Regions from separate parts of the Variovorax sp. 10N420 genome, predicted to be linked through region 2. Evidence: predicted binding sites of a transcription regulator. Region 2 holds the regulator's gene; the other holds the start of a gene.
The links. Region 2 encodes HrcA, which represses chaperone genes, less so after heat shock. Its sites were predicted from a motif close to TTAGCACTCNNNNNNNNNGAGTGCTAA; they were not measured.
Positions count from the first base shown of each region.

Region 1: a site for HrcA is predicted at 13,926-13,952, ahead of groES (co-chaperone GroES). Genes of this name have one in related genera too.

Region 1 covers NZ_JBFTIJ010000004.1:81,987-98,048, forward strand. The annotation lists gene AC1DEK_RS11490 (ABC transporter permease) at 1-1,535, shown strand, start outside; gene AC1DEK_RS11495 (ABC transporter ATP-binding protein) at 1,546-2,592, shown strand; gene AC1DEK_RS11500 (HAD-IA family hydrolase) at 2,628-3,257, shown strand; gene AC1DEK_RS11505 (lipocalin family protein) at 3,203-3,871, opposite strand; gene tal (transaldolase) at 3,984-4,934, shown strand; gene pgi (glucose-6-phosphate isomerase) at 4,931-6,487, shown strand; gene AC1DEK_RS11520 (DUF805 domain-containing protein) at 6,551-6,901, shown strand; gene msrA (peptide-methionine (S)-S-oxide reductase MsrA) at 6,912-7,655, opposite strand; gene AC1DEK_RS11530 (pentapeptide MXKDX repeat protein) at 7,702-7,953, opposite strand; gene AC1DEK_RS11535 (molybdopterin-binding protein) at 8,068-8,868, opposite strand; gene AC1DEK_RS11540 (cytochrome b/b6 domain-containing protein) at 8,865-9,500, opposite strand; gene AC1DEK_RS11545 (response regulator transcription factor) at 9,599-10,315, shown strand; gene AC1DEK_RS11550 (sensor histidine kinase) at 10,312-11,778, shown strand; gene groL (chaperonin GroEL) at 11,857-13,509, opposite strand; gene groES (co-chaperone GroES) at 13,558-13,848, opposite strand; gene AC1DEK_RS11565 (helix-turn-helix domain-containing protein) at 14,642-14,872, opposite strand; gene AC1DEK_RS11570 (UvrD-helicase domain-containing protein) at 15,360-16,062, opposite strand, start outside.
Region 2 covers NZ_JBFTIJ010000003.1:11,901-27,962, reverse strand. The annotation lists gene AC1DEK_RS08165 (tetratricopeptide repeat protein) at 1-697, opposite strand, end outside; gene mutM (bifunctional DNA-formamidopyrimidine glycosylase/DNA-(apurinic or apyrimidinic site) lyase) at 788-1,603, shown strand; gene AC1DEK_RS08155 (dynamin family protein) at 1,677-3,638, shown strand; gene mutY (A/G-specific adenine glycosylase) at 3,664-4,701, shown strand; gene rapZ (RNase adapter RapZ) at 4,735-5,610, opposite strand; gene recN (DNA repair protein RecN) at 5,607-7,289, opposite strand; gene AC1DEK_RS08135 (NAD kinase) at 7,291-8,187, opposite strand; gene hrcA (heat-inducible transcriptional repressor HrcA) at 8,216-9,220, shown strand; tRNA gene AC1DEK_RS08125 (tRNA-Ile) at 9,276-9,352, shown strand; tRNA gene AC1DEK_RS08120 (tRNA-Arg) at 9,433-9,509, shown strand; gene greB (transcription elongation factor GreB) at 10,199-10,774, shown strand; gene AC1DEK_RS08110 (RelA/SpoT family protein) at 10,786-13,038, opposite strand; gene rpoZ (DNA-directed RNA polymerase subunit omega) at 13,131-13,334, opposite strand; gene gmk (guanylate kinase) at 13,370-13,990, opposite strand; gene AC1DEK_RS08095 (YicC/YloC family endoribonuclease) at 14,002-14,919, opposite strand; gene AC1DEK_RS08090 (serine/threonine protein kinase) at 15,010-16,017, shown strand; gene AC1DEK_RS08085 (PP2C family protein-serine/threonine phosphatase) at 16,014-16,062, shown strand, end outside.

The DNA.
Region 1 (16,062 bases), on a different contig from region 2:
ACACGCTCGCGCTGGCCCTGCTCACGGCCGCGGGCACGACATTCCTCGGCACCTTGATGGCGCTGATGTCCGAGCGCGGCAGCCGGCGCTGGCAGGCACCGTTGCGGCTGCTGGCGCTGCTGCCCATCGTCACGCCGCCCTTCGTCGTCGGGCTGGGGCTGATCCTGTTGTTCGGTCGCGCGGGCGTCGTGAACCAGTTGCTCGAAAGCACCTTTGGCGTCGAGCCGACGCGCTGGTTCTACGGCATGCCGGGCGTGCTCGTGGCGCAGCTCTTCGCCTTCACGCCGATCGCTTTCATGATCATGCGCGGCGTTGTCCAGGGTGTCTCGCCGAACCTCGAAGAGGCGGCGCTGATGCTTCGGGCGGACCGCCGCCGGGCCTTCTTCACCGTCACGCTGCCTTTGCTCAAGCCGGGACTCGCGAATGCGTTTCTGGTGGGCTTCATTGAAAGCATTGCCGACTTCGGCAACCCGATCGTGGTGGGCGGCCAGTTCTCGGTGCTCTCGACCGACATCTTCTTCGCCATCGTGGGCGCGCAATACGACCAGGGCCGCGCCGCATCGCTCGCCTGGGTGCTGACGTTGTTCGCGCTGGCCGTCTTTGCCGTTCAACGCGGCGTGCTGGGCAAGCGCAACTACACGACGGTGAGCGGAAAGGGCGACTCCGGGATCGCCATGGCCTTGCCTGACGGCGTCAGGCGCACCATCTATTGCGTTGCGCTGCCTTGGATTGCTTTCACGGTCGTGGTCTATCTCTTCGCCTTCGCGGGCGGCTTCGTGCAGACCTGGGGGCGCGACTACACGCTGACGCTGAATCATTTCAGGACTGCCTTCGCGCTCGAATGGGGACAGTTCGGCATCGTCTGGGCAGGCACCGCATGGAATTCGCTGATCACGACGCTCAAGCTGGCCGGCATCTCCGCGCCATTGACGGCAGGCTTGGGCCTGCTGATCGCGTGGCTGCTGGCGCGCAATGAGTTCAAGGGGCAAGGCGCTTTCGAATTCGCAGCGCTGCTTGCCTTTGCCATCCCTGGCACGGTGCTGGGCGTGAGCTATATCCTGGCCTTCAACGTGCCGCCGCTCGAGCTGACGGGCACCGGGCTCATCATCGTGCTGTGCTTCATGTTCCGGAATCTGCCGGTCGGCGTGCGCGCCGGAACGGCGGCGTTCAGGCAGATCGACCGTTCGCTCGACGAGGCTTCGTTGATGCTGCGCGCCTCGACGTCGCAGACGCTTTTCAAGGTCGTGCTGCCTTTGCTGAAGCCGGCGCTGGTTGCCGCGCTGGTCTACAGTTTCGTGCGCGCGATGACCACCGTCAGCGCGGTGATCTTTCTCGTCACGGCCGAGAACGAACTGGCGACGACCTACATCATTGGCCGCGTCGGCAATGGCGACTACGGTGTCGCGCTTGCCTACTGCACGGTACTGATGATCCTGATGGCGATCGCCGTCGCGCTGGTGCAATGGATCGTCGGTGAGCGCAAGCTGGGGCGCAGGCGGGTGGGCGCTCCGGTCATCGTCCCGGCAGTACCCTGAGAAAGCATTCATGAGCAACGGCATCGAACTTCGCGACATCACCAAGCGCTACGGAGGCGACTCGCGCGCGCCGCTCGCTGTGAAAGGCATCAGTTTCGATGTGCCCGCGGGAACGCTGACGACGATTCTCGGCCCCTCCGGCTGCGGCAAGACGACCATCCTGCGGATGATTGCGGGGCTCGAATCGCCGACTTCCGGCTCGATCTTCATGGGCGGCCGCGACGTCACCGCGCTCGGCCCGGCCGATCGGAACGTGAGCATGATGTTCCAGAGCTACGCGCTCTTTCCTCACATGAACGTGATCGAGAACGTGAGCTACGGATTGAGGACGAGCGGCGTGCGCAAGGACGAGGCCGCCGGCCGCGCGCGCGAAATGCTCAAGGGCGTGGGGCTGGTGGGTTTCGACCAGCGCTTGCCCAGCGAGCTGTCCGGCGGTCAACAACAACGCGTGGCGCTCGCGCGAGCACTGGTGCTGGAGCCTGCCGTGCTGCTCTTCGACGAGCCCCTGAGCAATCTCGACGCCCGTCTGCGCCGCGAGATGCGCGAGGAGATCCGCAATCTGCAGCAGCGATTGAAGCTCACCGTCGCCTATGTCACGCACGACCAGAGCGAAGCGCTCGCCGTCAGCGACCAGGTGATCGTGATGGACCACGGCGTCATCGCACAGCGCGGTACGCCCGAGCAGCTCTATGGCCAGCCGGAGAGCGAATTCGTTGCCGGCTTCATGGGTGAGGCCATGGTGTTCCCGGCGCTCGCGCAACCCGACGGGCGCGTGCAGATGGGTCCGCTGACCTTGACCCCGCGCCCCGCCATCGCGCCCGGGATCGTGAAAGTCGCGGTGCGGCCGGAGGCTTGGTATATCGGCGCGGCGGTCGGGCTTGCGGCGACCCTTCGCAAGGCCGCGTTCCTGGGCAATTTCTACGAATATGCTTTCGATACCGCGCTCGGCTCAGTGTTCGTCATTTCCACCGATCTGGCGCACCCTCTGGCCGCCGGCGCGGAGACGACCCTTTCCCTGACGAACCACGGAGTTTCCATCGTGCCTGCCGCCCTATGACCACCCATGTCGTTTTTGATCTTGGCGCGGTTCTCTTGACTTGGGAGCCCGTCGCCCTGGTGCAGACGCAACTCGCGCCTCATGCACCCACTGCCGATGCAGCGCACGCCCTGGCGGTCCAGATGTTTCATCACGAGGACTGGCTGGGTTTCGATCGCGGCACGCACACGCTCGACGATGCGATCGGCCGCATGGCGTTGCGGCTGTCGCTGCCTGCCGACCGGCTCAGCAACGTCCTTGCGCCCATCGGCGAAAGGCTGGAGCCGGTCGCGGTCACGGTCAATCTTCTTGCGAGCCTGCGCGATCGTCGCGATGCCGGCGAGGACTTGCGCCTTTACTACCTGTCGAACATGCCCGAGCCTTATGCGCGCGTGCTCGAATACCGCCACGCGTTTTTCCGCTGGTTCGACGGCGGCATCTTTTCGGGCGACGTCAAGCTCATCAAGCCGCAGCGCGAGATCTACGACTTGCTCACGGAGCGCTACGGGCTGGTGGCGGCAGACACCCTCTTCATCGACGATTCGCTTCCGAATGTCCTTGCCGCGCGCGAACTCGGCTGGAAGGCGATCCACTGCCAGCGGCCGACCGAACTGCCGGCGCAGGTCGAAGCCTATTTGCCGGTGAAGACGACCTTGTCCACGTCGAAACCGAGCGTGCGGGCGTAGTCGAGTTCGGCGCGAAGCGACGCTTCATCCAGCGTGGGCGCGCGCGACAGTACCCAGAGGTACTTGCGGTCGGGCGTGCCGACCAGAGCCACCTGATAGTCGCGATCGAGCTTCAGGATCCAGTAGTCGCCCCAAACCATCGGCAGCCAGGCAAGCCAGTCGGGTGCGAAGCGTACTTCGAGCCGGCCCGCGCCCGGTTGGCCGGCGACCGGCACCACACGGGCCAAACCGACCGATTCTTCGAACTTGCCGTCCGCCAGCATGCAGCGGTTGCGCACCTCCATGGTGCCGTCGTCGCGCAGGTTGTATTCGGCGGTGACCGCCCCCGTGCATTGCTTCTCGAACCGGTTCGGAAGGCGGGCCTGTTCATGCCAGAGGCCCGCATAGCGCTTGAGGTCGACCGGTGCCACCACCTGGAGCGGCGCACGCATGAGCGGTGCGCCATCCGGCGGTCCGGCGACGGCTTCGCCGCGCGCGCTGCGAGGGTTCGTCATCGCCAGCAGCGTCAGCGCGCCGCCAACGCAGAAAGCGGCTGCCAGCGTGCCGATCGAGGCGCTGTGGGCGCGGTCGTCGAAGGCGGCTGGCGGTGGGGCGCGGCGGTTGCGAATAGCCATGGCTTTTCTCCCTTGGGCGAGTCGACAAGGCCGAAGAATAGTTACCGATCGAACCACCCTACGTCAGTCATGGACGACACGGCCTGTAGTTTTGCAGCGGGATAATGATCCGATGAACCAACTCGATGCCCTCCGTCAATGGACCACCGTGGTCGCCGACACCGGTGATTTCCGTCAACTGGCCCAGTTCAAGCCGCGAGACGCGACGACCAACCCGTCGCTGATCCTCAAGGCGGTGCAGAAGGCCGACTATCGTCCGCTGCTGGACGAGGTGGTGAAGAAGCGCGGGGGCAAGCCCATCGACGAAGTCATCGATCGGCTGCTGGTGCGCTTCGGAACCGAGATCCTCTCGATCATTCCTGGCCGCGTCTCGACCGAAGTCGATGCGCGGCTGAGCTTCGATACGAAAGCCACCATGGCGCGGGCCGAGCGCATCGTCGCGCTCTATCGCGCCGAAGGTGTCGACGTGGAGAAGCGCGTGCTCATCAAGGTTGCCTCGACATGGGAAGGCATCGAGGCCGCGCGCCAACTCGAACAGAAGGGCATCCGCTGCAACCTGACGCTTCTGTTTTCATTCCCGCAGGCGGTGGCTTGCGGGGCAGCCAAGGTTCAATTGATCTCGCCTTTCGTCGGCCGCATCTACGACTGGTACAAGAAATCGGCCGGCGCCAAATGGGACGAGGCGGCCAACGCGGGTGCCAATGACCCGGGGGTGAAGTCCGTGCGGCAGATCTTCGACTACTACAAGAAGCAGGGCATCGCGACGGAAGTGATGGGCGCCAGCTTCCGCAACGTGGGGCAGATCGCCGCTCTCGCGGGCTGTGACCTGCTCACCATCAGCCCCGAACTGCTGGGGGAGTTGGCGGCCAGCGAGGCCCCGCTCAAGCACGCTCTGGACGCCGAAGCCGCACAGCGCAGCGACACTGAAAAAGTCACCTTCGACGAGCCCTCGTTCCGCTTTGCACTGAACGAAGACGCGATGGCTACCGAAAAGCTCGCCGAAGGCATTCGCGCCTTTGCAGCGGACGCGATCAAACTCGAAAAACTCATGGAGACCACATGACGCGCACCCGCGGCGATCGGACGGCCGCCTGGACTGAGCTCCATGCGCACTACGAAGCAAGCGGCAAGGGCTTCGACCTGCGTCGGGCGTTTGCTGCTGATCCCAAGCGCTTCGAGAGCTTGAGCCAGTCGGCGCCCGGCGTCTTTGCCGATCTGTCGAAGAACCTGATCGACGCACGCGCCGAGCAACTGTTGATGGCCCTGGCGCGCCAAACCGGTCTGGAGGCGCATCGGGACGCGATGTTCGCGGGGGACCACATCAACGCGACCGAAGACCGCGCGGTGCTTCATACGCTGCTGCGCAGGCCCGCGTCATCGCCGCCTCCCGCCAAGCTGGCTGGCGCCTTCAATGAGGTGCAGACCACGTTGACGGCCATGCTCGATTTCGCGGAATCGATCCGCGCCGACAACACCATCACTGACGTGGTGAACATCGGCATCGGCGGCTCGGACCTGGGCCCGCAGATGGCCGTTCTTGCGCTGGAGGCCGATGTTGCGCCGGGCAAGCGTTTTCATTTCGTCTCGAATGTCGACGGCCATGAACTCGCCGGCGTGCTTCGGGGGCTTGCGCCCGAGCACACGCTGTTCCTGATTGCCTCGAAAACGTTCACCACCGCCGAGACCATGACCAACGCCAAGTCGGCGAAGCGGTGGTTCGAGCAATCCGGCGGAGTTGACATCGCGCGCCATTTCGCCGCGCTGACCACCAATGTCGCCGCGGCGCGCGAATTCGGCATCGAGACGACCTTCGGATTTTGGGACTGGGTCGGCGGACGCTATTCGCTCTGGTCATCGATCGGGCTTCCAATCGCACTGGCCATCGGCGCCGAAGGCTTTCGCAGCCTGCTGGCTGGCGCACACGCGATGGACGAGCACTTCCGCACCGCGCCGCTGGACCAGAACCTGCCGGCGCGGCTTGGCCTGCTCGACGTCTGGTATCGCGACTTTCATCGCTTCACCAGCCGTTGCATTGCGCCGTATCACAGTTCGCTCAAGCGCCTCCCGGCCTATCTGCAGCAACTCGAAATGGAGAGCAACGGCAAGCAGGTGGACATGGAAGGCAAGCCCGTAACGTTCGGTACGTCGCCCGTGCTCTGGGGCGAGCCGGGCACCAACGGGCAGCATGCTTATTTCCAGATGCTGCACCAGGGCACGGACGTGATCCCGCTGGACTTTCTCGCAGTGCGCGACCCGGCGCATGACCTCGAAGGACATCACCCGAAGCTGCTCGCCAATGCGCTGGCCCAGGCGCAGGCACTCATGGTCGGCCAGAGCGATGCGGGCGGGCACAAGAACTTCCCGGGCAATCGGCCCAGCACCTTCTTCGTGCTGGACAAGCTGACGCCCGAGTCGCTCGGTGCTTTCCTGGCGCTCTACGAGCATCGCGTGTTCACCAGCGGTTCTGTCTGGGGCATCAACAGCTTCGACCAATGGGGCGTCGAGCTCGGCAAGGTCCTGGCCAAGGACATCGAGCCGCGCCTGGCATCAGGCAATGTCGATGGGCTGGATGCGTCCACAGCCGGCCTGCTCGGAAGGCTGCGGCAGAGCCATTGACGCGGACTGCTCGATATGATGACCGCGGGGTTTTCCCGTGGGAATCAACAAGAGGAGTCGTTCATGAACTTTCAACAGGCCGTACAGACCTGCTTTCGCAAGTACGTCGATTTTTCCGGCCGCGCATCGCGTCCCGAGTATTGGTGGTTCTTCCTGGCCTACTTCATCCTGGCCTTTGTCACCGGCTTCATCCACGAATACGTCAACTTGCTGGTGGTCCTTGCCTTCATCCTGCCGATGCTGGCGGCCGGTGCGCGTCGCCTGCATGACGTGGGCAGGTCCGCCTGGTTTTTGCTGCTCGGGCTGATTCCGGTGGTGGGCTCGCTCGTGCTGTTGTACTTCATGGTTCAGCCGAGCCAGCCCGAATCCAACCTCTACGGTCCACCGCCCGAGCCCCTGCCGGCCAGCATCTGACAAACGCTTTTCAGGCGCCCGAACCCACCAGCATGGGTTTGGCGCGATAGCTGTCCGGAAAGACCCGTTTCAGGTTCTCGACCTTCGGCAGATCGTTGAAGGCGATGTACGGATGGTCGGGGTTGCGCGTCATGAAGTCCTGGTGGTACGCCTCGGCCGGATAGAAGCCCTTGAGCGTTTCGACAGTCGTGGCGATTGGCTTGCCGTAGATCTTTGCCTTGTCGAGCTGCGCGATGTATGCCTTGGCGACGCGCGCCTGCTCGGCATTGGCGGCAAAGATGGTCGAGCGGTACTGGGTGCCGGTGTCGGGGCCTTGGCGGTTCAGCTCGGTCGGGTTGTGCGCCACGGAAAAGTAAATCTGCAGCAGCCGTCCGTAGCTGATCTGTCGAGGATCAAAGGTGATCCGGACCGATTCGGCATGGCCGGTGCGGCCTGAGCCGACCTCGTCGTATTTGGCCGTCGATGGCTGGCCGCCCGCGTAGCCGGAGACGGCGCTCGTCACCCCTTTGACGTGTTGGAACACGCCCTGCACACCCCAGAAGCAGCCGCCCGCGATCACGGCGGTTTCCGATGTCGTGCCTGGCGGGGTGGACGCGTCTTCGGCCGGCGCCGGGATCACGACCGCGGCCTCCGCAGCGAGCGAGGGTGCCACATGCCACAGCCCGGCCCCCGCGATGAGGGCCAGTGCAGCCAACAAGGGCCGCCGAGTCAGCGAGATGCGCGATCCCGCGCCCATGGAAAAAGGTGATTTCATGACAGTGCTGCTCCTTGGGTGAAACCTCGGTGGCGGAAGACCGAGGCTACTTCTTCATTTCGTCTTTGGCCATGCCGTCCTTCGACATCGAATCCTTCTTCATGCCGTCCTTTGACATGCCGTCCTTTGACATGCTGTCCTTCGCCATGGATTCTTTCTTCATACCGTCCTTGGCCATTGAATCTTTCTTCATTCCATCCTTGGACATGGCGTCCTTGTTCATGTCGTCGGCCGCGAATGCGGAAGCCGAGCCGATGGCCAGGAAGCCGGCGAGGAGCGTTGCGGTGAGCTTGTTCATTTCAGTGTCCTTGTATGAGTGAATTTCGAGCTTGTTAAGTTTTTCAAAGTCTCAGTGCGCGCGGTTCCGGAGAACAGCGCTGCACGCTTTCAGCAGCGCCGAGTCGAAGCCGACTCAGCTGCCGCCGAACCAGTTGTAGCCCTGGTCTTCCCAGTAGCCTCCGGGATAGGTGTTGGTCACAAAAATCGCCCGGATGTGCTTCGGGTTCTTGTAGCCAAGCTTGGTGGGCATGCGCAGCTTCATCGGAAAACCGTACTTCGGTGGAAGCGGCTGGCCGTCGTAGGTGAGCGTCAGCAGGGTCTGCGGATGCAATGCGGTCGGCATGTCGATGCTGGTGTAGTAGTCGTCGGCGCACTTGAAGCCGACATATCGGGCGCTGGTGTCCGCACCGATGCGATGCAGGAAATCCGCGAAACGGACGCCGCCCCATTTGCCGATCGCGCTCCAGCCTTCAACGCAGATGTGGCGCGTGACTTGGTCCTGCTGGGGCATTTCGCGCAGTTCGGGCAAGGTCCAGCTTCGCTTGTCAGCCACAAGGCCGGTGACTTCGAGCCTATAGCCGTCCTCCGCCACTTCGCGCACCTCGTCTTCGCCGTAGTAGGCGTTGAAGGGAAACGGCCGCGTGATCATCGATTCGGGATACGTCGGCGCCAGCCGGTTCGGATCGAACAGCCAACCTTGCGCCGCGTCGTTGAAACGTGAAATGCGGGTGAGCGCAGCCTCGACCGTCGAGTTGTCGCTGATGCTGCAGCCGCTCAGCAGCGAGAGTCCGCCGAGTGTCAACGAACGCTGCAGGAATGCGCGACGCGCAGGCTGCTCGATCCGCCGGCCGATGAGCTTGCGCGCCTCGGCCAGAGCCGCATCGGTGTCGATGTCGGCCAGAGTGGCCTGGGGGGTGCGCTTGAAGAAGTTCATGCGGCCTCCTTGCTGTGGCTGCCCAGCATCGTGAGCAGCGTTCGCGGGACCAGCGCGACCATCACGAGATGGACGGCGACGAAGGCAACCAGCGCGGCCATCGCGCAGAAGTGAATGCGGCGGGCGAACTCGTAGCCGCCGAGCAGTTCACGCAGACCCGCAAACTGCACTGACTTCCATAGCACCAAGCCGGAAACCACCAGCACGGCAATGTCGACCATCACGAACAGATACGCCAGGCGCTGCACGTTGTTGTAGCGCCGCGGGTCCGCGTGCGACAGCTTGCCGCGCAAGGCCGCAAGCGCATCTCGCCAGACGCCGGCCGGCGACAGCGGGAAGAACTTGCGCCAGAGCCGGCCGCTCGCCACGTTGAGCACCAGATAGGTCAGGCCGTTGATCGCCAGCAGCCACATCGCGGCAAAGTGCCACTGCAGCGCGCCGCCGAGCCAACCGCCCAGGGTGATCGAAGGAGGAAACTCGAATCCGAAAAGTGGTGATGCGTCGTAGATGCGCCAGCCGCTCGTGACCAGCACCAGCACGGCCAGGGCATTGAGCCAGTGCGTGATGCGCATCCACAGCGGGTGGATGGGTGCCTTGCCAGATGAAGCGGATGGAGTGGACTCGCTTTGCATGGGGCAGATTCTTGGGCGGACCCCATGGCCGATTCATCACGGAGAGTTCAATTAATCGTGATAAATGCGCCGCCGATATCGCCGCACAATCCGTTTTCATGGACTCAGCCAAACGCGTTCTGATCGTCGAGGACGATGCGCACATCGCCGAACTGATGGGCATGCATCTTCAGGACGAGGGCTACGCCATCACGCATGCCGCCGATGGCGATGCCGGCTTGCGCGAACTGGAGCGCGGAAGCTGGGACGCGTTGATCCTCGATCTGATGCTGCCGGGCGTGGACGGGCTGGAAATCTGCCGCAGGGCGCGGGCCATGACGCGCTATACCCCGATCATCATCACGAGTGCGCGGTCCAGCGAGGTGCATCGCATCCTGGGCCTCGAACTCGGCGCTGACGACTACCTGGCCAAGCCGTTCTCGGTGCTGGAACTGGTGGCGCGGGTCAGGGCCTTGCTGCGGCGCACCGACGCCCTGGCGCGCAATGCGCGAATGGAGGCAGGACGGCTGGACATCGGCAACCTCGGCATCGATCCGGTCGCCCGGGAAGTGCAGGTCGATGGCAAGCCTGTCGAACTCACGCCGCGGGAGTTCGATCTGCTGCACTTCTTTGCGCGCCATCCGGGCAAGGTGTTCTCGCGGCTCGACCTGCTCAACCATGTCTGGGGTTACCAGCACGACGGGTATGAGCACACAGTCAACACGCACATCAATCGCCTGCGCATGAAGATCGAGGCTGACCCGTCGCAGCCGCGCTGCATCCTCACCGTCTGGGGGCGCGGCTACAAGCTGGCGCCGCAGGAGGCCGGACCATGAGCCTGCATGCAAGCTTGTCGCGCCGCATCTCGGTGGTCTTTGCCGTGCTGCTGCTGGCGTGCTGCAGTGCCTCGATCTGGCTGCAGATGCATGCGAGCAGCCGCTACGAGCAGGAGGTGACGCAGCGGCTTTCGCTCGGCCTGGCTGCGCACATTGCCGAGAACTCGACGTTGATGGAGCGCGACGGGCCCAACCCTGCGGCGGTGAGCGACCTTTTCGACAAGCTGATGGCCGTGAATCCCAGCGTCGAGCTTTACCTGCTGGGGCTCGATGGCCGCATCCAAGGGCAGGCGGCCCCGCCCGGACATCTGAAGCGCGACCGCGTCGATATGGCGCCGATACGGCGGTTGCTCGACGGCGCGCCATTGCCGGTCCTGGGTGACGATCCGCGCGGCAATGGCACGCGCAAGGTATTCAGCGCCGCGCCGTTGCGGGTGGGCGGGCAGGAGGTCGGCTATGTCTACGTGGTCCTGTCGGGCGAAGAGCGTGACGCGCTGCTGGCGGACGCTGTGGCGAGCAATGTATTGCGCACGACACTGTGGTCCGTGGCGCTGGTCGCCCTGCTGGGCCTGATTGCAGGATTGGTGGCTTTTCGGCTCATCACCCGGCCCTTGCGCGAGTTGACCGGTGCGGTGCGCAAGTTCGAGAACGATGGCGTGGCGGCGCTCCAGGATGTGGAACCGGCGTTCGAGCGCGTCGGCCGCGGAGGAGACGAGATCGCCACGCTTGCCCAGGCCTTCGCGCAGATGACGCGGCGAATCGCCGAGCAATGGCGCGAACTCACGCAGCAGGACCAGCAGCGGCGCGAGCTGTTCGCCAACATCTCGCACGACCTGCGCACGCCGCTGACGTCACTGCACGGCTACCTCGAGACGCTGTTGATCAAGGCCGACACGCTCGACACGGCGGAAAGGCGCCGTTACCTCGAAATCGCGCTGGCACAGAGTCGCAAGGTCACCCGGCTTTCGCAGGAGCTCTTCGAACTGGCGCGACTGGAATATGGCGTGGTCAAACTCGAGAAGGAGCAATTCGCGCTCGCTGACCTTGTGCAGGACGTGTTCCAGAAGTTCGAGCTGGCCGCCGAGGCGCGGCATCAACGGCTGGTGGCCGACATTGCACCGGACCTGCCCGGCGTGTCGGCAGACCTCGGCATGATCGAACGCGTGCTGACCAACCTGCTGGACAACGCCATCCGCCACACACCCGCTGGCGGCGAGATCATGGTGCAGTTGCGCCAGGACAAGGCCGGCGTGCAGGTCGAGATCAGCGACACCGGGCCGGGTATTCCGAGCGAGCTTCGCACCGCCATCTTCACGCGGCCGATGTTCTCGTCGGCGGGAGGCCGAAGCGGTGGGCTGGGGCTGGTGATCGTGAAGCGCATCCTCCAGCTGCATGGCAGTGACATCCGCTTGCTGCCGCGTGTCGACAAAGGGGCCGTGTTTTCTTTTCTGCTGAGCACCTGAGAGCCGCATTTCAGACGAAAAAAAGCCCCGGGGCTCACGCCTCGGGGCTTTTTGGACTGGCTGGAAGCCGGGCCGGGATTACATCCCCATGCCGCCCATGCCACCCATGCCGCCCATGTCTGGCATGCCGCCGCCAGCGCCGGCTTCTTCCTTCGGTGCGTCGGCGACCATGGCTTCGGTCGTCAGCAGCAGCGAGGAAACCGAAGCGGCGTTTTGCAGTGCGGTGCGGGTCACCTTGGTCGGGTCCAGGATGCCCAGTTCGAGCATGTCGCCGTAGGTGTCGTTGGCGGCGTTGAAGCCGTAGTTGCCCTTGCCGGCCAACACAGCGTTCACGACCACGCTGGCTTCGCCGCCGGCGTTGTTGACGATCTCGCGCAGAGGCGCTTCGATGGCCTTGAGCACCAGCTTGATACCGGCGTCCTGATCAGCGTTGTCGCCCTTGAGCTTGTCGCCCACGGCTTGCTTGGCGCGCAGCAGGGCCACGCCACCACCGGCAACCACGCCTTCTTCCACTGCAGCGCGGGTGGCGTGCAGGGCGTCTTCGACGCGAGCCTTCTTTTCCTTCATTTCGACTTCGGTGGCAGCGCCAACCTTGATCACTGCCACGCCGCCGGCCAGCTTGGCCACGCGCTCTTGCAGCTTTTCGCGGTCGTAGTCGCTGGTCGCTTCTTCGATCTGCACGCGGACTTGCTTCACGCGGGCTTCGATGTCGGCAGCGGCGCCCGAACCGTCGATGATGATGGTGTTTTCCTTGCCCACTTCGATGCGCTTGGCTTGGCCGAGGTCAGCCAGCGTCACCTTCTCGAGGGTCAGGCCGACTTCTTCAGCGATGACCTTGCCGCCCGTCAGGATGGCGATGTCTTCGAGCATGGCCTTGCGGCGGTCGCCGAAGCCAGGTGCCTTGACGGCCACGACCTTCAGGATGCCGCGGATCGTGTTCACGACCAGCGTCGCCAGGGCTTCGCCTTCGACTTCTTCGGCAATGATCAGCAGCGGACGGCCGGCCTTTGCCACTTGCTCCAACGTGGGCAGCAGGTCGCGGATGTTGCTGATCTTCTTGTCGAACAGCAGCACGAACGGGTTTTCCAGAATCGCGCTTTGCTTTTCGGGGTTGTTGATGAAGTAGGGCGACAGGTAACCGCGGTCGAACTGCATGCCTTCGACGACGTCGAGTTCGCTGTCGAGCGACTTGCCGTCTTCAACGGTGATCACGCCTTCCTTGCCAACCTTGTCCATTGCGTCAGCGATGAGCTTGCCGATGGTTTCGTCGCTGTTGGCCGAGATCGAGCCGACTTGCGCGATTTCCTTCGAGGTCGTGGTGGCCTTGGAAGCCTTCTTCAGCTCGGCGACCAGGGCGGTCACTGCCTTGTCGATGCCGCGCTTCAGGTCCATCGGGTTCATGCCGGCAGCCACCAGCTTGAAACCTTCGCGAACGATGGCTTGTGCCAGCACGGTCGCGGTGGTGGTGCCGTCACCGGCGTTGTCCGAAGTCTTGGAGGCCACTTCCTTCACGAGCTGGGCGCCCATGTTCTGGAGCTTGTCCTTGAGTTCGATTTCCTTGGCGACGGACACGCCGTCCTTGGTCACGGTGGGGGCGCCGAAGGAGCGCTCGAGGACCACGTTGCGGCCCTTGGGACCCAGGGTGACCTTGACTGCGTTGGCGAGGATGTTCACACCTTCGACCATGCGCGCGCGGGCTTCGCCGCCGAAGACTACGTCTTTTGCTGCCATGAGTTTTCTCCGAGATTCAGTTGGATGAGAGGGATGAAGGGTGAGAAATTACTTCTCGACGACTGCGAACAGGTCGTCTTCCTTCATGACCAGCAGTTCGTCGCCATCGACCTTGACGGTCTGGCCGCTGTACTTGCCGAAGAGGACGCGGTCGCCAACCTTGACGCTCATCGCCCCGAGGTCGCCCTTGTCGTTCTTCTTGCCAGGACCGACCGCCAGGACTTCACCCTGATCGGGCTTTTCCGCGGCGTTGTCGGGGATCACGATGCCCGAGGCGGTCTTGGTTTCGCTTTCAATGCGCTTGACGATCACGCGATCGTGCAAAGGACGAAGTTTCATTGCATCTCCTGATAAGAAACGGGGGTTTGGTCCGAAGCCGGCATGGTGCCGGCTCCGCATCGCGAAGTGCGGTGCTGTTAGCACTCAACTTCGACGAGTGCTAATCATAAGGGTGTTTTGCCCGGTTTCAAGAGCGCGCGCGTTGAAGAGCAGATCTGTCGATTCTCAATCAGTCCTGAACTTTTCTCTCTCAGTTCTGAACACGTGCGCACATGGCCTCCCGCGGTAGGGGACTCTTGCGGTGCCTGCTAGGGGAAATACCTAGCTAGCCACTCAGCCCTGGAGGCCCTGGGCTTCGACGAACAGGCGCCTTTCGGGCCAGAGGAGGTCCGGTGTATGGAACGTGGACATGCCGCGCGATTTGGCGAAGAGCGTGGCCGCGGCGGAGAGGCTAGCGCGGCATGTCCCCTTTGTTGGGGAGTATTGAGGTCTGTCGCGGTTAATCAACATCCGTCGGAAAATTCCATCCAATCGCTGGTCGGTTACAACTGCCGAAACCTCAAATCCCCGGGGTGCGGACAGCAGCATGGTCGGTCAGTGCGGTCAAGAAGGGGCGACGATCACCATCATGTCGCTGGTGCGATTGGGAGAGCGGTCAAGCAAGCGCTCTCCCTGCCGAATTGGTTGAGAGTCGGAGCAGAACTTGCGGAAGCTTGTGAAGTTTGGACGTGGCGGCGCGTTCAACAGAGCGGTCAAGCGCAGGCCGCTCCAATTGTGAAAATCAGCCGCTGTCGTAGGAAGCATGTAGCTGCTCACGCCGCACGCCAACTCCATGTCGTCCAGCGTCGACTGACTACTTATTCACTTTCTCGAGAGCTGTGCGCTTGCCGAGCGCGAACTGCGACCAAGCGCTGAAGCTGCTGTTCGTTGGCGCGCGGCTTTCCCAAAGATAAATGGTAGCGCCGCTCATGCCCACAAGCGTTCCGTAGAAAGCCCCAGACAAGCCAAGCTCGGCCCTTTGGGCAGCAAAACGAGTGGCGCTGAAGCGACGAGGCGTCTCGGCATCGTCGACGGCGGTGATCATCGAAGCGGTCTTCGCCTGAGGGCTAACTGGTTGAGCTGCTTGTGCCGCCCGGCTACTTGGCGCGTCAAGTCGGCGATCTCGCTGGGATACTGCGAGCTTGTTTGTTGAGGCTGTCCATTTCTGCTTGCGCGCAACGCGAGAGATCTCAGACTTCAAGACGGAACCGATGTTGCTCATGCCGCGCATTTGGCCCTGAGGAACTGCGAGTCGCCCCTGAATGGATGTCCGAGTAAGACTGATTGCAGCCGATCGATCTGTGTCAACTCAAAGACCGCTTCACACCCGACTACAGACACAGACGAAGTCCCGCTAGTTCGGCTCCAGACTGAGAACAGTCTTTGACGTCCGATGTTCGAACGACCGGTAGTCCTGAGACCGGGCATCTGCGACGCTAGCATTGCCGTCGTCAACCGCTTGCGGCGAAGTGGAGCCGGTGCACCCGGATAGTTTCGTGCCGCGCAACCGCGGCATCCTGGCAACGGCAACCCTAGACGCTCGGCAAAGTTCCGCCGCTGCAAATGATCGTTAACGACTTTGCACCCCTCGTTATTGCAACATAGAGGTCTTTGGTACCGAGCGAGTCGGCGTCCAAAATCACCGCATGGTCGTACTCAAGCCCCTTGACCAGCAATGTCGTCCCAATGAGCTTCTGATGTCTGATCGGCCTGCCCGTGTGCCGCATTTCTTCTTGGTACAGGTTCGCCGCTTCAAGGAACGTCGCCCCTGCCCCGTCAATGTGCAACTTCAGGACGCTCATGAAGCGGTAGAGCAAATCACGCCGGTAGGCCGCAGTCTCAGGGTTATCCTTCAGCAGCAAGATAAAGGCTTTGAGGTTCTTGCTTGTCGGCGTTGTGAGGTACAGGTTCGCGGCCGCCAGCAAGTTGGGATATTTTGTGGCCTTCGTCTCCTTGGCAATGTTTCCAAGCTTGGTGCCAGCGGTCAGCGTCTTGTCGACGGCAGTGAAGCAGTCCTTGGCGAAATCCAAGACGTGCAGGAACCTAGCCTTCGTGTTCTTGGCGGAATCGAGCTTCTTGACGAACGAGAAGAGCGCCTTGCCTTCCACTTCCTCAATGGAAGAGAAACGGCCTCCCATGGTCCGAGCCAGGCGGTGGGTCTTGTTCTTGGACTCCTGATCCCCGCCATGCAAGGCAATGACGGAGGCGGTGTTGCCTAAGTGCTCACAGAGAAGA
Region 2 (16,062 bases):
CGAGCGCTCCTGCGGTGTCGCCCGCGGCAAGGCGCAGGCGCCCGACAGCCGCCCATGCGGCCCCACCCGTGGCGGGGCTCTTGAGGTCGTCTGCGAGGGCTTGCTCGACGACCGATGCGGCGAGTTTCTTGTCCGTGGCTCTCGCGTAGTTGCGCGCGATCACGGCCATCAGCAAAGGGCGCTCGATCTGCGGGGTTGCGGCCACTTCGGCTCGCAGCGGCTCGACCGTCTCGCTGATCCGGTTGAGCGCGATCAGGATTTGTAATTCAAGGCGCCTCGGATCGCGCGACTCGGGGATTGCTTCTTTCCAGGCGCGCGTCGCTGCAAGCGCCGCGTCCCAAGAGCGCGCCTGAGCGGCGATTTCGACGGCACGTTGGAAGAGCTTGCCGTCGCGAGCCTGCTTGGCAGCATTGAGTATCTGGGCATAGCCACCGCCGGGATCTCCGGACCGCAAGTCAAGTTCGCCGACCAGTACCTCGTAGAAAAGCTCGGCCGTCATGGCAGAGGACAGCGGCGCCGACTTGTCGGCACTGGCCGCGGCGGCGGCTGTTTGCGGCGTCTTCGCAGGCTCGATCAAGGGTGTGAGGTCGCTTGGGAGTGGAGGCTTTTGCGGTTCTGTCTGGGCCTGGGCCGCAAGCGTGGTCAGAGCAAAGAGCGCAGCCGCCGCAAGGCGGGATCGACGAAGCGGAAAGGTCATCGGACCATAATAATCCAGGCTCCTGAGCGATGGCGGGCGGGGGTTTCGATATCTGCCGATGTCCTCGCGGATCGTCCCACGCTTGCTCCCATGCCCGAACTACCTGAAGTTGAAGTCACTCGCCGCGGTTTTGCGGATCGCATTATTGGAGCCCGCATCGACGCTGTGCGCGTAGGCAAGCCGTTGCGCTGGGAGCTCGGCATCGATCCCGCCTTTCTGGTCGGGCGAACGGTAAAGGCCGTGCGCAGACGCGGGAAATACCTGCTTGTCGATCTTGACTCAGGCCTTCTTCTCATGCACCTCGGAATGTCCGGCAGCCTGCGTTTCGATGCCTCTCTGCCGCCTTCGGGCGCACATGACCACTTCGACCTCGCGACGAATCAAGGGGTCCTGCGCCTCAACGACCCGCGCCGCTTCGGTGCGGTGGTGTACGTTGACCACGAGGCTTCGCCGCTCGCGCGCAAATTGCTGGGCGGACTGGGGATGGAGCCGCTCGGTGAAGCCTTCGACTTCGATGCATTTCTGGCCGGAATGCGCCGTCGAAAGGCGCCAGTAAAGCAGGTGCTGTTGGCGGGCGAAGTGGTGGTCGGCGTCGGAAACATCTATGCCTCCGAAGCGCTGTTTGCCGCCGGAATACGCCCGACGCTTGCTGCGTCGCGGATCAGTCGGCCCCGCGCATTGCGCCTGCATGCAGCGATCCGCGAGATTCTGGCGCGAGCCGTCGAGCGCGGGGGAAGCACCCTGCGTGACTTTTCGAACACGGACGGGCAGAGTGGCTACTTTCAGTTGGAAGCCAACGTTTACGGGCGCGCGGGTGAACCTTGCCGAGTCTGTGCGTCACCAATCCGTCAGGTGCGGCAGGGGCAGCGGTCCACGTATTTCTGCCCGAACTGCCAAAAGTACTGAAGCAGCACAGGCGATTGGCCTTCAAAAGCCCTGCCGATGCTATATTTTGTAAATCCTCCTTACATTTGTCCCCTTGACTGCTTCCTTTAATCAGCAATTCGACCAGCATGGTGCGTGGCGGCGCAATTTCGCGCACCGCTTGAAGTGGCTTGCCAGTTGGCTGAACGAAAACGAACTGCTGAACCAGAGCGTTGCGGAGCGCTTGCGGGACGTCGAGTCGCAACTGCGAACCAGCAAGGTCATGGTCGCGTTTGTCGCAGAGTTCTCGCGTGGCAAATCCGAGTTGATCAACGCGATCTTCTTTGCAGGCTACGGGCGCCGCATCATGCCCGCGAGCGCCGGGCGCACCACAATGTGCCCCACGGAGCTGGGCTACGACGCCACGCATCCGGCCAGCCTGCGGTTGCTACCGATCGAAACCCGACTAGAGGCGTACTCTCTCTCGCATTGGCGGGACGAACCGGGGCGCTGGACCGAAATCGCTATCGATGTCGACAACGCAGAGCAACTGTCGCAGGCAATGAGCAAGGTCGCCGAGGTGCGCTGGGTTCCAGTGCAAGAGGCTCAGGCACTTGGCTTCTGGAGCGACGACGCGCCCGACGACAACCCGGTCCCCGATTCTGATGGCCGTGTGGAGATTCCACGCTGGCGGCATGCCTTGTTGAACATGCCGCATCCGTTGCTGGAGCAAGGGCTGGTCATCCTCGATACCCCGGGGCTCAATGCCATCGGCGCCGAACCAGAATTGACGGTGAGCCTGATCCCGCAGGCTCACGCGGTTGTGTTCATCCTCGGCGCCGATACCGGCGTGACGCGCTCGGATCTTTCGATCTGGCGCGAGCACCTGGTCACCGAGGGCGATGTGAGCGAAACCCGCATCGTAGTGCTCAACAAGATCGACACGATGTGGGACATTCTCAGCACGCCCGCCCAGGTCGACGCCCAGATCCAGAGACAGCGCAAGGGCGCGGCTGAACTGCTCGGCGTGCCGCTTTCGCAGGTACTCCCGGTTTCGGCCCAGAAGGGCTTGCAAGCAAAGATCCGCCGGGACGTGCCCCTGCTTCAGGCGAGCCGCCTTCCCGCGCTGGAAGCCGTGCTGGGTGAAGGATTGCTCGGCAAGCGAGAAACAATGCTGCGGCTGGCGGTCGATGCCGGCATCGCAGCCCTCCGCACAGAGGCAGCCCGCATCCTGCACGTGCGCCAGCGAGACCTGTCGGAACAGGCGCTCGAATTGCAGGGCCTACGCGGCAAGAATGGCTCGGTGATCCGTCACATGCGGGTGCGCATCGAACAGGAGCAAACCGAGTTCGAAGGCAGCAATACGCGCATCCTTGCCTTGCGATCCGTGCAGGGAAAGTTGCTGCGGGAGGTGTATGCAGTCCTCGGGAGCACCGCGCTCAAAGCGGACATGGGCCGCTTGTCTGCGGCCCTGAAGCGGCGCGGCATCAAGTTCAACGTGCGCAAGGTGTACGGCGAAACCTTCGACGCGCTGCGGAATAATTTGCGCGAGGTCCAGGCGACCACCGCCGAGATCCAGGCGATGCTGCATGCCACCTTCCGGCAGCTCAATGCAGAGCACGGCTTCACGCTCCAGGCTCCGCCCGAGCCGGATCTCACGGGTTTCGAGCAGCAGCTGACTCAGATCGAGCGCAGCCACACGCACTATCTCGGCGTCGGCAATCTGCTCAAGTTGTCGCAGCCCGATTTCTGCGACAAGCTGGTGCGCGCGCTGGCAAGCCGTCTTCGCGTCGTCAACGAAGCGGCCATGACCGAGGTCGAGCGCTGGAGCAAAGGCGCTGGCGCACAACTGGATGCTCAGCTGAAGGAGCGGCGCCGCACCTTCACAAAGCGGATCGAGGCCGTCGAACGCATTCAGGGAGCTGCCGGCAGCCTCGACGAGCGCTTGGCGGAGCTGGCCGCCCAAGAGAGCAATCTGGCTGAATTGCATCGCCGCTTGGGCGAGCTCACAACGTTGCTCGTGAGCCATGAGACGCCCAGCGCCGTGCCGGCGCGCAGTGAGCTCAGTGCGGTCTGAAGGCTCTCGGTCGCCGGCGCAACTCATCGCGCCCGCCTTCGCAGAAACTGTCGTCGCCTGGCAGCACACGCATGGGCGCAGTGAGCTTCCATGGCAGAACACGCAAGACCCCTATCGCGTCTGGCTCTCCGAGGTGATGCTGCAGCAGACACAGGTTTCAACCGTGCTCGGCTACTTTGCGCGTTTCCTCGAGCGCTTTCCGACTGTCGGGGCGCTCGCTGCAGCGCCTGAAGATGAAGTGATGGGGCTGTGGAGCGGACTCGGTTACTACAGCCGCGCCCGCAACATGCATCTGTGTGCAAAGGAAGTCATCGCGCGCTTTGGCGGGGAGTTTCCGAGTACGGCAGCACAATTGCAGACACTTCCTGGCATCGGCCGCTCCACGGCATCTGCAATCTCGGCTTTCTGTTTCGGGGAGCGCGTCGCCATCCTCGACGGGAACGTCAAGAGGGTGCTCACGCGAGTGCTGGGGTTTGAGGGCGACCTGTCTTCCTCGGCCCAGGAGCGCACGCTCTGGAACGAAGCGACCGAGCTGTTGCCGCCGGCCACGCAGAAGCAAGCCATCGCCCGCTATACGCAGGGATTGATGGACCTGGGCGCCACGGTTTGTCTTCCGCGCAACCCGAGTTGCATCATCTGCCCGGTGGGAGATGCGTGCGTTGCCAGACGGGAAGGTGCACCGGAGAGGTATCCGGTCAAAACGCGCAAGCTGCGGCGCAGTGCCGAGTCGCTATGGATGCTGAGTGCCCGTGACGATCAGGGGCGCGTATGGCTCCAGAAGCGTCCCGCCAGAGGGATATGGGCAGGGCTCTATTGCCTGCCCGTCTTTGATTCCCGCGAAGCGTTGATTGACAAACTCTCCGCCGCCGATCGCAAGCAGGCACGTGACGAAGCCGGGTTTGTTCATGTATTGACGCACAAGGACCTTCATTTGCATCCGGTTGCGGTCGTTTGCCGCGCACCCTCGACGCTGAGCGAAGACGGAGCATGGTTCGACGATCGCCAGTGGCCGGCGCTCGGCATGCCCGCGCCGGTGCGCAAATTGCTCTTGAACGCTGGTTGAGCCGACCGCAATCGCGCCATCGCGCAACCGCGCTCAGGATCCGTCGAGTTCCCGGTGCCGCTTGAGTGCGGCCCATTTTGAGCCGAAGCCGCGCGCCAGTTGCTCGACCAGGAAAACAGACCGATGCTGTCCGCCCGTACAGCCGATGGCTACTGTCACATAACTGCGGTGGTCCCGCGCAAGCGCGTCCAGCCATCTTCCGAGAAATTGCGCGATGTCGTCGTACATGCGCGCGACGTCGTCGTGCTCGCGCAGCCACTCGATGACTGGCGCATCGCGACCCGTCAACGGACGCAGCGCGGGCACATAGTGCGGATTGGGAAGCATGCGGACATCGAAGACGTAGTCGGCATCGAGCGGCACGCCGCGCTTGAAGGCGAATGACTCGAACACCAGAGTGAGGGCGCTCTCGGGCGCCGCGATCAGCGACTTGATGTAGCTCTGCAGTTGAGCTGGCCGAATGATGCTGGTGTCGATCACATCGGCACCATCGCGCAGGTCGGCGAGCAGTTCGCGCTCCAGGTCGATCGCTTGCGTCAGCACGCGCTGTTGCTCGGGTGCGTAGGTGTGGCCTTCCTGCCGGGACAGCGGATGGCGGCGACGGGTTTCCGAGTAGCGCCGCACCAGCGCGTCCGTCGTCGAGTCGAGGAACAGCGAGCGCAGCGAAACGCCTTCTCGCCGCAAGCCTTCGAGTTGCTGCGGGACGAGCGGCAGCGAAACGCCGCTGCGCACGTCCATGGCGATCGCCACCCGCGCTGTCTGTTGTTGCTGCTGCAATGCGACGAAAGGCGCGAGCAGTTCCGGCGGCAGGTTGTCGACGCAGTAGTAGCCGGCATCTTCGAGCGCGTGCAGGGCCACAGACTTGCCCGAGCCGGACATTCCTGTGATCAGCACGAGTTCGAGACTCATGCGGAAGTCTCCGGTGTCTTGTTGCCCAGCATCTCGCGAGCGTGCGCCAGCGAGGTCTGCGACACGCGTTCCCCGCCCAGCATGCGCGCGATTTCCTGCGCCCTGCCTTCGTTGTCCAGGACGGAGACTCCGCTTTCCGTGCGAAGACCGTCCTGGCCCTTGGCGGCCGTCTGTCGCTTCGCAACCACCAGATGGTGATCGGCACAGGCAGCGACTTGCGGCAGGTGAGTGACTGCAAGAACTTGCCGGTCACGACCCAACTGCCTCATGAGTCGCCCGACGGTTTCAGCGACCGCGCCGCCGACGCCGGCATCCACCTCGTCGAAGATGAGGGTTTGCGCCTCGCCGAGTTCACTGGTGGTCACGGCGATGGCCAACGCAATGCGCGACAACTCGCCGCCGGAGGCCACTTTGCCGATAGAGCGCGGCGTGCTGCCCGCATGCCCGCTGACCAGGAATGCGATGTCTTCGAGGCCCGACCTGCCGGGTTGCGCCAGCGGTTGAAGTGCCACTTCGAACCGGCCGCCTTTCATTCCAAGCTCTTGCATGGCCTGCGTGACCGCCTGCGCGAGCCGCGGTGCGGCCTGCTTGCGCGCCTTGCCCAAGGCCTTCGCTTCTTTCATGTACGCTTGTTGCGAAGCCAGTTCGGCACGTTCGAGCGCACCGATGTCACTTTGGGCATCGAGCGCTTCCAACTCGGACTGCCACCCGGACAGCAAGACCGGAAGCTCGGCAGGTTGCCGCCGGTAGCGCCTGGCAAGCGACATCCAGAGACCCATCCGCTCGTCCAGTTCGGCGAGCTTCTCGGGGTCCGTGTCAGCCTGCCGGAGATAGCCGTGCAGCGAGTGAGCGGCATCCGCGGCTTGCGCGACGCTCGAGGCCAGAACCTCGCCTAGAACCTTGAACTCGGGTTCGATGTGATCGCAGTTCTGCAGCAGCGTCACCGCACGGCTCAGCGCGGACAGCGCTCCGCCGTCGTCGTCTTCGAGGGCGGAGCATGCGCCCTCGGCGGCTTCAATGAGGGCCTGGGCATTGGAGATGCGCGCATGGCTCGCCGAAAGCTCTTCCCACTCGTCCGTGCCAGGGTCGAGTTTCATGACCTCGGCGACTTGCCACTGGAGCCGCTCACGCTCGCGCTGCAGGGAATCCTGCGCCGATCGCGCGGTTTCCAGTGCGGAAATGGCTTGCCGCCAGGCGTGCCATGCAGCTTCCAGTGTGGTGGTCGTGACGCCCGCATAGGCATCGAGCAGACCTCGAACCGCATCAGGACGAGTCAGGCTTTGCCACGCATGCTGACCATGGATGTCGAGCAGGTGGTCGCCGAGTTCACGCAACTGCGTGGCGGTGGCGGGACTGCCGTTGATCCAACCGCGGCTGCGCCCCTGTAGATCGACTGTCCTTCGAAGGAGCAGGGAATCGCCAGCCTCGAATCCGCCTTCGTCCATCCAGGGACTCAGCGCCGGGTCGGCGTCGAATTCTGCGCTGACGTCCAGGCGGTCGGCACCTTCGCGCACGGCACCGGCGTCTGCGCGATTGCCAAGCGCGAGTTGAAGCGCGTCGACCAGGATCGATTTGCCTGCGCCGGTTTCACCGGTGAGGACGGTAAAGCCCCTGGAGAGATCGATTTCGAGGGCGCGCACGATCACGAAGTCGCGCAATGCGATACGGCGCAATGCCATGTCAGGAACCTCCTTCGTTCCAATGCAGTTTCTTGCGCAGCGTGTCGAAGTAGCTCCAGCCTCGGGGGTGCAGGAACCGCACGCGGTAGTCCGAGCGGCGCACAAGGACCCGATCTCCGATGACCAGCGATGCGAGGGATTGCATATCGAAATTGGCACTCGCGTCCCGTCCGCCAACGAGCTCGATGGAGATTTCTTCTGCATCCGGGAGCAGGATCGGGCGGTTGGAAAGGGTGTGCGGTGCGATTGGCACAAGGATCCAGCCTGGGACAGCCGGATGCAACAAAGGCCCGCCCGCCGACAGCGCATAGGCAGTCGACCCCGTCGGCGACGCAATGATCATTCCGTCTGCCCGCTGGTTCGCCACGAAATGACGGCCGACCGTTACTCGCAATTCCACCATTCCGGATGTGGCGCCGCGATTCACGACCACGTCGTTCATGGCTTGGGCGTCGAAGACCGACACGCCCTCGCGCATTACCTGCGCGTGCATGAGGCTGCGGTGGTCCTCTTCGTATTCGCCGGCAAGCATTGGAATCAGCGTCGCCTGGTAGTTGTCCAGTGCGATGTCGGTGATGAACCCGAGGCGCCCCCGGTTGATGCCGATCAGTGGAACACCGTATGGCGCGAGCTGCCGTCCGATGCCGAGCATGGTTCCGTCGCCTCCGACCACCAGGCCGAGGTCGCACTCTTCCCCGATTTCTTCGACGGTGAGCGCCTTGTAGCGGCTCACTTCGACGATTTCCGCCTGGGACTGCTCGACAAAGACAGTGCAGCCTTGTGATTCGAGGAACGCGCCGATGCCCTCCATGACTTCGTCGAGAGCGCCGCATTGCGCCCGAGCACCAGAAGCCTGGTACTTGCCAATGAGTGCGACGTGACGAAAGCGAGGGCCCATCTACAAATTACAACATTAAAATTGCCCGATGCTGGACGATCGCGCCAAGTTGCTGCTGAAGACACTCGTCGAGCGCTATATCGCCGAGGGCCAGCCCGTCGGCTCCCGCACTCTGTCTCGCGCCTCTGGACTGGATCTTTCGCCCGCGACGATCCGCAACGTGATGTCCGACCTCGAGACCCTCGGGTTGATCGCAAGCCCACATACGTCGGCAGGCCGCATCCCCACGGCACGCGGCTATCGGCTTTTTGTCGACACCATGCTGACGGCGCAACGTGAACACCTCGCCGCGCCAAGCCTTGCCCCGGACCAGCCGCAGAAGGTCATCGCCAATGCCGCGAACTTGCTGTCGAGCCTTTCGCAATTCGTCGGGGTTGTCATGGCCCCGCGGCGCGCCTCCATCTTCAGGCAGATCGAATTTCTCCGGCTTTCCGATCGCCGATTGCTTGTGATCATCGTCTCGCCGGATGGCGACGTGCAGAACAGGGTCATCTTTCCCGAGGCCGACTATTCGCAATCGCAGCTAGTGGAGGCATCGAACTACATCAACGCCCACTATGCGGGGCTGTCGATCGAGCAGGTGCGCGACCGACTGCAGTCGGAAGTCGAGCAACTGCGCGGCGAAATCGCGGAACTGATGCAGGCGGCCGTCAAAGTGAGCTCGGAAGTCCTGACCGAGGCGCAGGACGAAGTAGTGATCTCCGGAGAGCGCAATTTACTTGCGGTCACCGATTTCTCCAGCGACATGGGCCATTTGCGTCGTGCTTTCGAACTGTTCGAGCAAAAGGCCCAGTTGATGCGTCTGCTGGACGTTTCCAGCCAGGCCGAAGGTGTGCGCATCTTCATCGGCGGCGAAAGCCAGGTCGTGCCGTTCGACGACCTCTCGATCGTGAGCGCGAACTACGAGGTCGATGGTCAAGTAGTGGGGACCTTGGGCGTCATCGGCCCGACTCGAATGCCGTACGACCGGATGATCCAGATCGTCGACATCACGTCGAAGCTCGTCACGAACGCTTTGAGCCATCGGAAGTAGCGAAGTAAAGGAAGCAGGAGTGCGCGCCTGTGTCCCACTAGAATCCGGATCGCGTGGGCCGTTAGCTCAGTTGGTTAGAGCAGCGGACTCATAATCCGTTGGTCGCTGGTTCAAGCCCAGCACGGCCTACCACCCCGTTTTTTTCTTTGCCTTGCGTGAAGCTCTGGATCGAGAAAAAGTGTCCAGTTTTGAATGCTATACTTGCAAGCTGTGCGGCTGTAGCTCAGTTGGATAGAGTACTTGGCTACGAACCAAGGGGTCGTGGGTTCAATTCCTGCCAGCCGCACCATCTCAATAAAGGGTTAGCTCGTTGACGCGAGCTAACCCTTTTTCTTTGGTGCGGCCGTATTCGCAGGTTCTTCCCGGCGCATGAAAAAGCCCGCCGAAGCGGGCGAAAGGACCTTGGAGTCCAGAGGAGAGCGTTCATTGTGAGCGTCTCCGGCCGCTTGTGTCCAGAACTACGTCACCTGATGTAAGTGGCGCTCCCGGCCGACTATGCCGTTGACACTACCGCGCTCAGGGCCGAAAGCGCCAAGCCTTTTACCCGCGGCCATAATCGTTGACGGCGAAGCCAGCGCTGCTTGGAGTGACTACCCTCTATCCATCAGATGGAGGGTCCCACGTTTCCTTCCTGGCCTTCTTTGGGGACAACAAGATGAGCTCATTGCAAATGTTCCTGCCAGTCTCCGAGCCTGCTCGCAGCGAGGCACTTTCTCGCCTGAAGCGAACACATCATTTGCCGCGCCATCTCGTCAAGGGCATTGCTCTTGGAGAGCAAGGGAAGAGATTGGTTGTTCCGGACATCTCTCGGCAAGTCGAGCAGTCCCTGCCAGTCTCGGACACCTCAGACGCGTCCGCGCCCGAGCAGCAGTCTGGCTGACCCTGCGGCCCTCTGGCAAGGGCAATTTCCAGCGACCGACGATCGCCCGGTGTGATACAACCGGCGCCCGATTTTCCTGTGGGTCGAAGGCTGGAGCAATGAGCAAGGCATTCACGAAAGAAAACGACGCCGACGACGATGAAAGCGGAGAAGGCAGCGCTCTGCCTCCGCTTCCGGCCGGCGGCAAGAACTACATCACGCCGGCTGGTTACGCGCGGCTGCGATCCGAATTGCTCGATTTGATGGACACGGAGCGTCCGAAGGTGGTCGAAGCGGTCCATTGGGCCGCGAAGAATGGAGATCGCTCGGAGAACGGCGACTACCTTTACGGCAAGAAGCGCCTGCGCGAGATCGACCGCAGGATTCGTTTTCTCACCAAACGGCTCGAGGTCGCCGAAGTCACCGATCCGTCAGTGCATCACGGCAGCGACCAGGTGTTCTTCGGTTCGACCGTGCTGTATGCGGACGAGAACGGCGACGAACGTTCGGTCACGATTCTTGGCATCGATGAAGCCGATAGCGCTCAGTCACAAGTCAGCTGGATTTCGCCGATCGCGCGCGCGCTCCTCAAAACCAGAGAGGGAGATGTCGTCAAACTCGCCACGCCGGGCGGCGTGCATGAGATCGAAGTGCTGTCGGTGAGCTATCCGCCGCCTTCGGACGGACCCCATTGAGCCGCTGAGATTCAGGGGACCGGCACCGTCCGGGTAGCGGCAAGGACTGAGGAGGTCCGCCGAACAGCGCGCAATACGACGTCGAGGTGCGTGCGGTCGCGCACCGCGATCACGAAGCGCAAATCGGTGGAGTCCTGCGGAGTCTCATCCGCCATCTCCACGTGCGTGATGTCGGCCTCGGTATCCGCGAGCGTAGCGGCGACCCGCGCCAATACGCCCTTGTCGTTGCGAACGGTAATGACCACTCCCGTTTCAAAAGCCCGGACCGGATCATCTGCCCATTCGACCGCGAAGAATCGTTCGCTGTCCTTGTAGCGCAGACGCTGGCCGACACCGCATTCCTCCGTGTGCACGACCAGGCCTTCGCCGTGCCCGAGATAGCCCACGATCGGGTCGCCCGGAATAGGGCGACAGCAAAGTGCGAAGCGCACGGATGAGTTTTCGCTGCCGTCCAGCGTGACAGCGCCTTGCGAAACGGCATCATGCGCCGCGAATCGCTCACGACTCAGCATCAGCGCATCGGGCTTTTCGCCACGTTCGGCCATCAGCGCCATCAACCGCTTTGCCACAATGCTTGCGATGCGCTTGCCCAGTCCGATGTCGGTCAGCAATTCGGCCCGCGTTCGGTTGCCGGTGAACCGCAGGAGCTTTTCCCACAGTTGTTGATGCTCGGCGTCGTCGACCGGCAGATTCCCGAGACCTTCGGCGCGCAGAGCCTGCGCCAGCAGCTTTTCGCCCAACCCTTCGGACTCTGCATGCGCGAGCGTCTTGAGATAGTGACGAATCTTGGAGCGGGCCCGCCCGGTCCGCACGAAACCCAGCCACGCAGGATTGGGCGTCGAAACGGGCGCCGTGATGATCTCCACGACGTCTCCGTTCTTGAGTTCGGTGCGAAGCGGAACCTGATCGCCGTTGATGCGCGCGGCCGAGGTGTGGTCGCCGATGTTGCTGTGAATCGCATAGGCAAAGTCCACCACGGTCGCGCCACGCGGGAGCGCCATGATCTGACTCTTCGGCGTGAAGACATAGACCGCATCAGGAAAGAGATCGACCTTGACGTGATCCCAGAATTCGGCCGCGTCGCGCGTCTCATCCTGGATGTCGAGCAGCGACTGGAGCCACTTGGCACCCAGCCGCTCGCTGGTCGGCGCCGTTGGCTCCGCGGCCTTGTAGAGCCAATGCGCCGCGACGCCCGATTCGGCGACCACGTGCATGGCTTCGGTCCGCAATTGGAATTCGACGTTCACGCCGGCTGGCCCCACCAGGGTGGTGTGGAGCGACTGATAGCCGTTGAGCTTGGCGATCGCGATGTGGTCCTTGAATTTGCCGGGCAGCGGCTTGTACATCTGGTGCAGGATGCCAAGCCCCGTGTAGCAGGAAATCACGCTGGGCACGATCAGCCGGAAACCATAAATATCGGTGACCTGGGCGAAGCTCAGGTGCTTTTCGTCCATCTTCCGGTAAATCGAATAAAGGGTTTTTTCGCGCCCTGCGATGCGTACGCTCATCGACGCGTTGGCAAAGGCTGTCTCTACTTCCTGCTGAACCTTCTGGATAAGGTCTCGACGTCGTCCTCGGGCCTTCGCGACCGCTTTGGCAAGAATGGCGTAGCGCCATGGACGCAGGTGCCGAAAGGACAAGTCCTGCAGCTCCCTGTAGGTTTGGTTGAGGCCCAACCGATGCGCGATAGGTGCGTAGATTTCGAGCGTTTCGCGCGAGATGCGCGCCCATTTTTCGCGCGGCGCGTCGTCCAGCGTACGCATGTTGTGCGTCCGGTCAGCGAGCTTGACCAGGATGACCCGCACATCCCGCGCCATGGCAAGAAGCATCTTGCGGAATGACTCCGCCTGGTTTTCTTCGCGCGTATTGAAGCGGAGTTTGTCGAGCTTGGTGAGACCGTCGACCAGCTCCGCAACAGGGGCTCCGAAGCGTTCAATCAGTTCTGACTTGGTCACCCCGCAGTCTTCGATCGCGTCATGCAGCAGAGCCGCCATCAAGGCCTGCGCGTCGAGCTTCCATTCTGCGCATTGGGCAGCGACTGCAATCGGATGCGTAATGTAGGGCTCGCCGCTGTTGCGCAGCTGGCCCAGATGCGCTTCGTCGGCGAAGCGATAGGCGCGGCGAACTTGGTCGATGTCCTCGGCGCCAAGATAGTCAAGCCGGTCGGTCAGCGCGGCGAAGCTCGCGGCGGCCGCATTCAGCGCCGCCGGACTCGGCTGGGGGCTTCGAGGAGCCTCGGATTGGGGCTTGACGACCGCACTCATAACTGCCACTTTAGCGTGGCAGCCGGGTCGACGCATTCAGGCATAAAAAAAGCACCGCATGCGGTGCTTCCTTGTTGCTTGTCTGCATCAGGTCAGCCGGGGACCTTTTTGAGCATTTCCAGACCGATCTTGCCTTCGGCGATTTCACGAAGCGCGGTCACGCCTGGTTTGTTCTTGCTTTCAATCTTCGGGGCGTGTCCCTGGCTCAGCATGCGGGCGCGGTAGGTCGCGGCCAGCACGAGTTGAAAACGATTCGGGATTTGTTGCAGGCAATCTTCGACGGTGATGCGGGCCATGAGGGTCTTTCGGCGGTGGGCTGACGGTTGGCGGATCAGGGAATGTTCAGTGCGGCAAAGGTGCTTGCACGTATGCGGCGCTGTGCAGAATAGCGAAGCCGCTGAGCGTGGACGATCGCTTTCAGATCGAAAAGTGCGCGCTCAAAAACCTCGTTAATTATAACGAAATCAAATTCGCTGGCCCTGGCCATTTCTTCTGCTGCGTTTTTCAATCGCAGCTCGATGACCGAGGCGCTGTCCTCCCCGCGCCGCTCGAGCCGGGAGCGCAGCTCCTCCCAGCTAGGGGGAAGAATGAAGATCATCACGGCGTTCGAGAATGTCTTCCGGATCTGCAGCGCTCCCTGGAAATCGATCTCGAGAATGACGTCTGCGCCTTGCGCAATACGCTCTTCGATGGCTTTTTTAGACGTGCCGTAGCGCTGGCCATGAACGTGCGCCCATTCGACGAAAGCTTCAGCGGCCACCATGGCGTCAAACTCTGAGTGGGACGCGAAAAAGTATTCCCGGCCGTGCTTTTCCTGACCCCTCGGGGGACGGGTCGTGTGTGAGACCGAAGGTTGCACAGCCGAATCGAGTTCCATCAACGCCTTGACCAGACTCGATTTGCCCGCGCCGCTCGGCGCAGCGACCACGAAGATGTTGCCGGGGTAGTCCATTCGCTGGTTCTCTATTCGATGTTCTGGACCTGCTCGCGCATTTGCTCGATGAGGACTTTCATGTCCACGCCGATGCGCGTGAGTTCGAGGGTCGCGGATTTCGAGCCCAGCGTATTGGCTTCGCGATGCAATTCCTGAATCAGAAAGTCGAGCCGCTTGCCGATTTCTCCGCCTTTCTTGACAAGGCGCTCGATCTCGTCGAGATGGGAGTTCAACCGGGTCAGTTCTTCCGCGACGTCGATGCGGATCGCGAAAGCAGTGGCCTCGGTCAATGCACGATCCTGTGCCGCATCTGGGGGCGTGGCGCCGCCGCTCAGACCCATGGCTTCCTGCCAGCGCTCGAGGAAGCGTGTGCGCTGCTGCTCCACGAGCATGGGCACCAACGGCAACGCCTGCATCGCGAGCCCGCGCAATTGCTCAAGATGATCTTGCAGCATGCGGGCGAGACGGGAGCCTTCGCGCTCCCTGGCAGACATCAGGGCCTTCAACGTCTTCTCTGTCAATGCGGTGATCTCCGGACCCCAGTCGCCCCTTATCGCGCTGTCGCCCGAGGCGAGCCGCAGTACATCCGCGACGCTGAGATCCCGAGCGCTGGGCAGCCACGACTTGATCTGGTCCTGCACGCCATTGAGGCGTTGCAGCAACTTTGCCGAGGGCTCGCCCACCCCTGCGGCTGCCGTCGATTCAATTGCAGCACGGACTTCGACCTTGCCGCGCTTGAGCTGCTTGGTAATGACCTCGCGCAGCGCCGGTTCGTGCTGGCGCAGTTCCTCGGGCAACTTGAAAGTCAGGTCGAGAAAACGGCTGTTGACGGAGCGGATCTCGACCCCGAGACGAGCTCCGGCGGGAGGGCGCGCCTCGGCTTCTGGGTGGCCGCCTGCAGGGCTGTTTTGCCCGCTGGCATAGCCGGTCATGCTGTAAACTGGCATTGCGCCTCGCTGTGAATCTGTTGTTTGCACCGTGACGTCGGCACGGCGTTCGCTTGCCGCACCATCGCCTTCGGGCGAAACTCCCGGATTATGTCAAAGGTCAAACCTTCGCCCTTGCTGCCAGACACGGTCATTGGCGGTTATCGCGTCGTGCGCCGGCTTTCGGCGGGTGGTTTTGGTGTTGTCTACCTCGCCGTCGACCATAGTGGCCAGCAGGTTGCCATCAAGGAATATCTTCCGTCGTCCCTAGCGACTCGAGGCACTGGCGAGCTGGCGCCGCAAGTCCCGCCCGAAAAGCTTTCACTTTACCGCCTTGGACTGAAGAGCTTCTTCGAAGAAGGTCGTTCGCTCGCGCAGATCTCGCATGCCTCGGTCGTGAGCGTTCTCAATTTCTTCCGCGAGAACGAGACGGTCTACATGGTCATGAATTATCTGGAGGGTGCGACCCTGCAGGACTTCATCGTCACCGCGCGCGACCTCAAAAAGCAAAAGGTCTTCCGCGAATCCACGATTCGTTCGTTGTTCGACGAAATCCTCCGTGGCTTGCGCATCGTTCATCAGCACAAGATGCTGCATCTGGACATCAAGCCGGCCAACATCTTCGTGACCGACGACGACCGGGCGGTGATGATCGATTTCGGCGCGGCGCGCGAAGTGCTGTCCAAGGAAGGCAATTTCATCCGGCCGATGTACACGCCCGGATTCGCGGCGCCTGAGATGTACCGCCGCGACTCATCCATGGGGCCCTGGACGGACATCTACGCCATCGGCGCGTGCATCTACGCGTGCATGCAGGGGTATCCGCCGAACGACGCGCCGCAGCGCATCGAAAAAGATCGCCTCGGCCTTTCGCTGTCCCGGCTGCGCGGCATCTACTCGGACAACCTTATCGAGGTGGTCGAGTGGTGCATGTCGCTCGATCCGCTTTCGCGTCCGCAGTCCGTTTTCGCCCTGCAGAAGGAGTTGAGCCGGGAGGGGGAGCGCCGCTATACCAAGCTCACGGTCGGTGAAAAAGTAAGACTTTCCATAGACAACATGCGTTCATTTGAAAAGAAGGGGTTGCCCAAAGCGGCAGCACCGACCACCCGCCCCGCATGAAATTTTCTGTCTTTCAGGTCAGCCGCAAGGGCGGTCGTCTCAAGA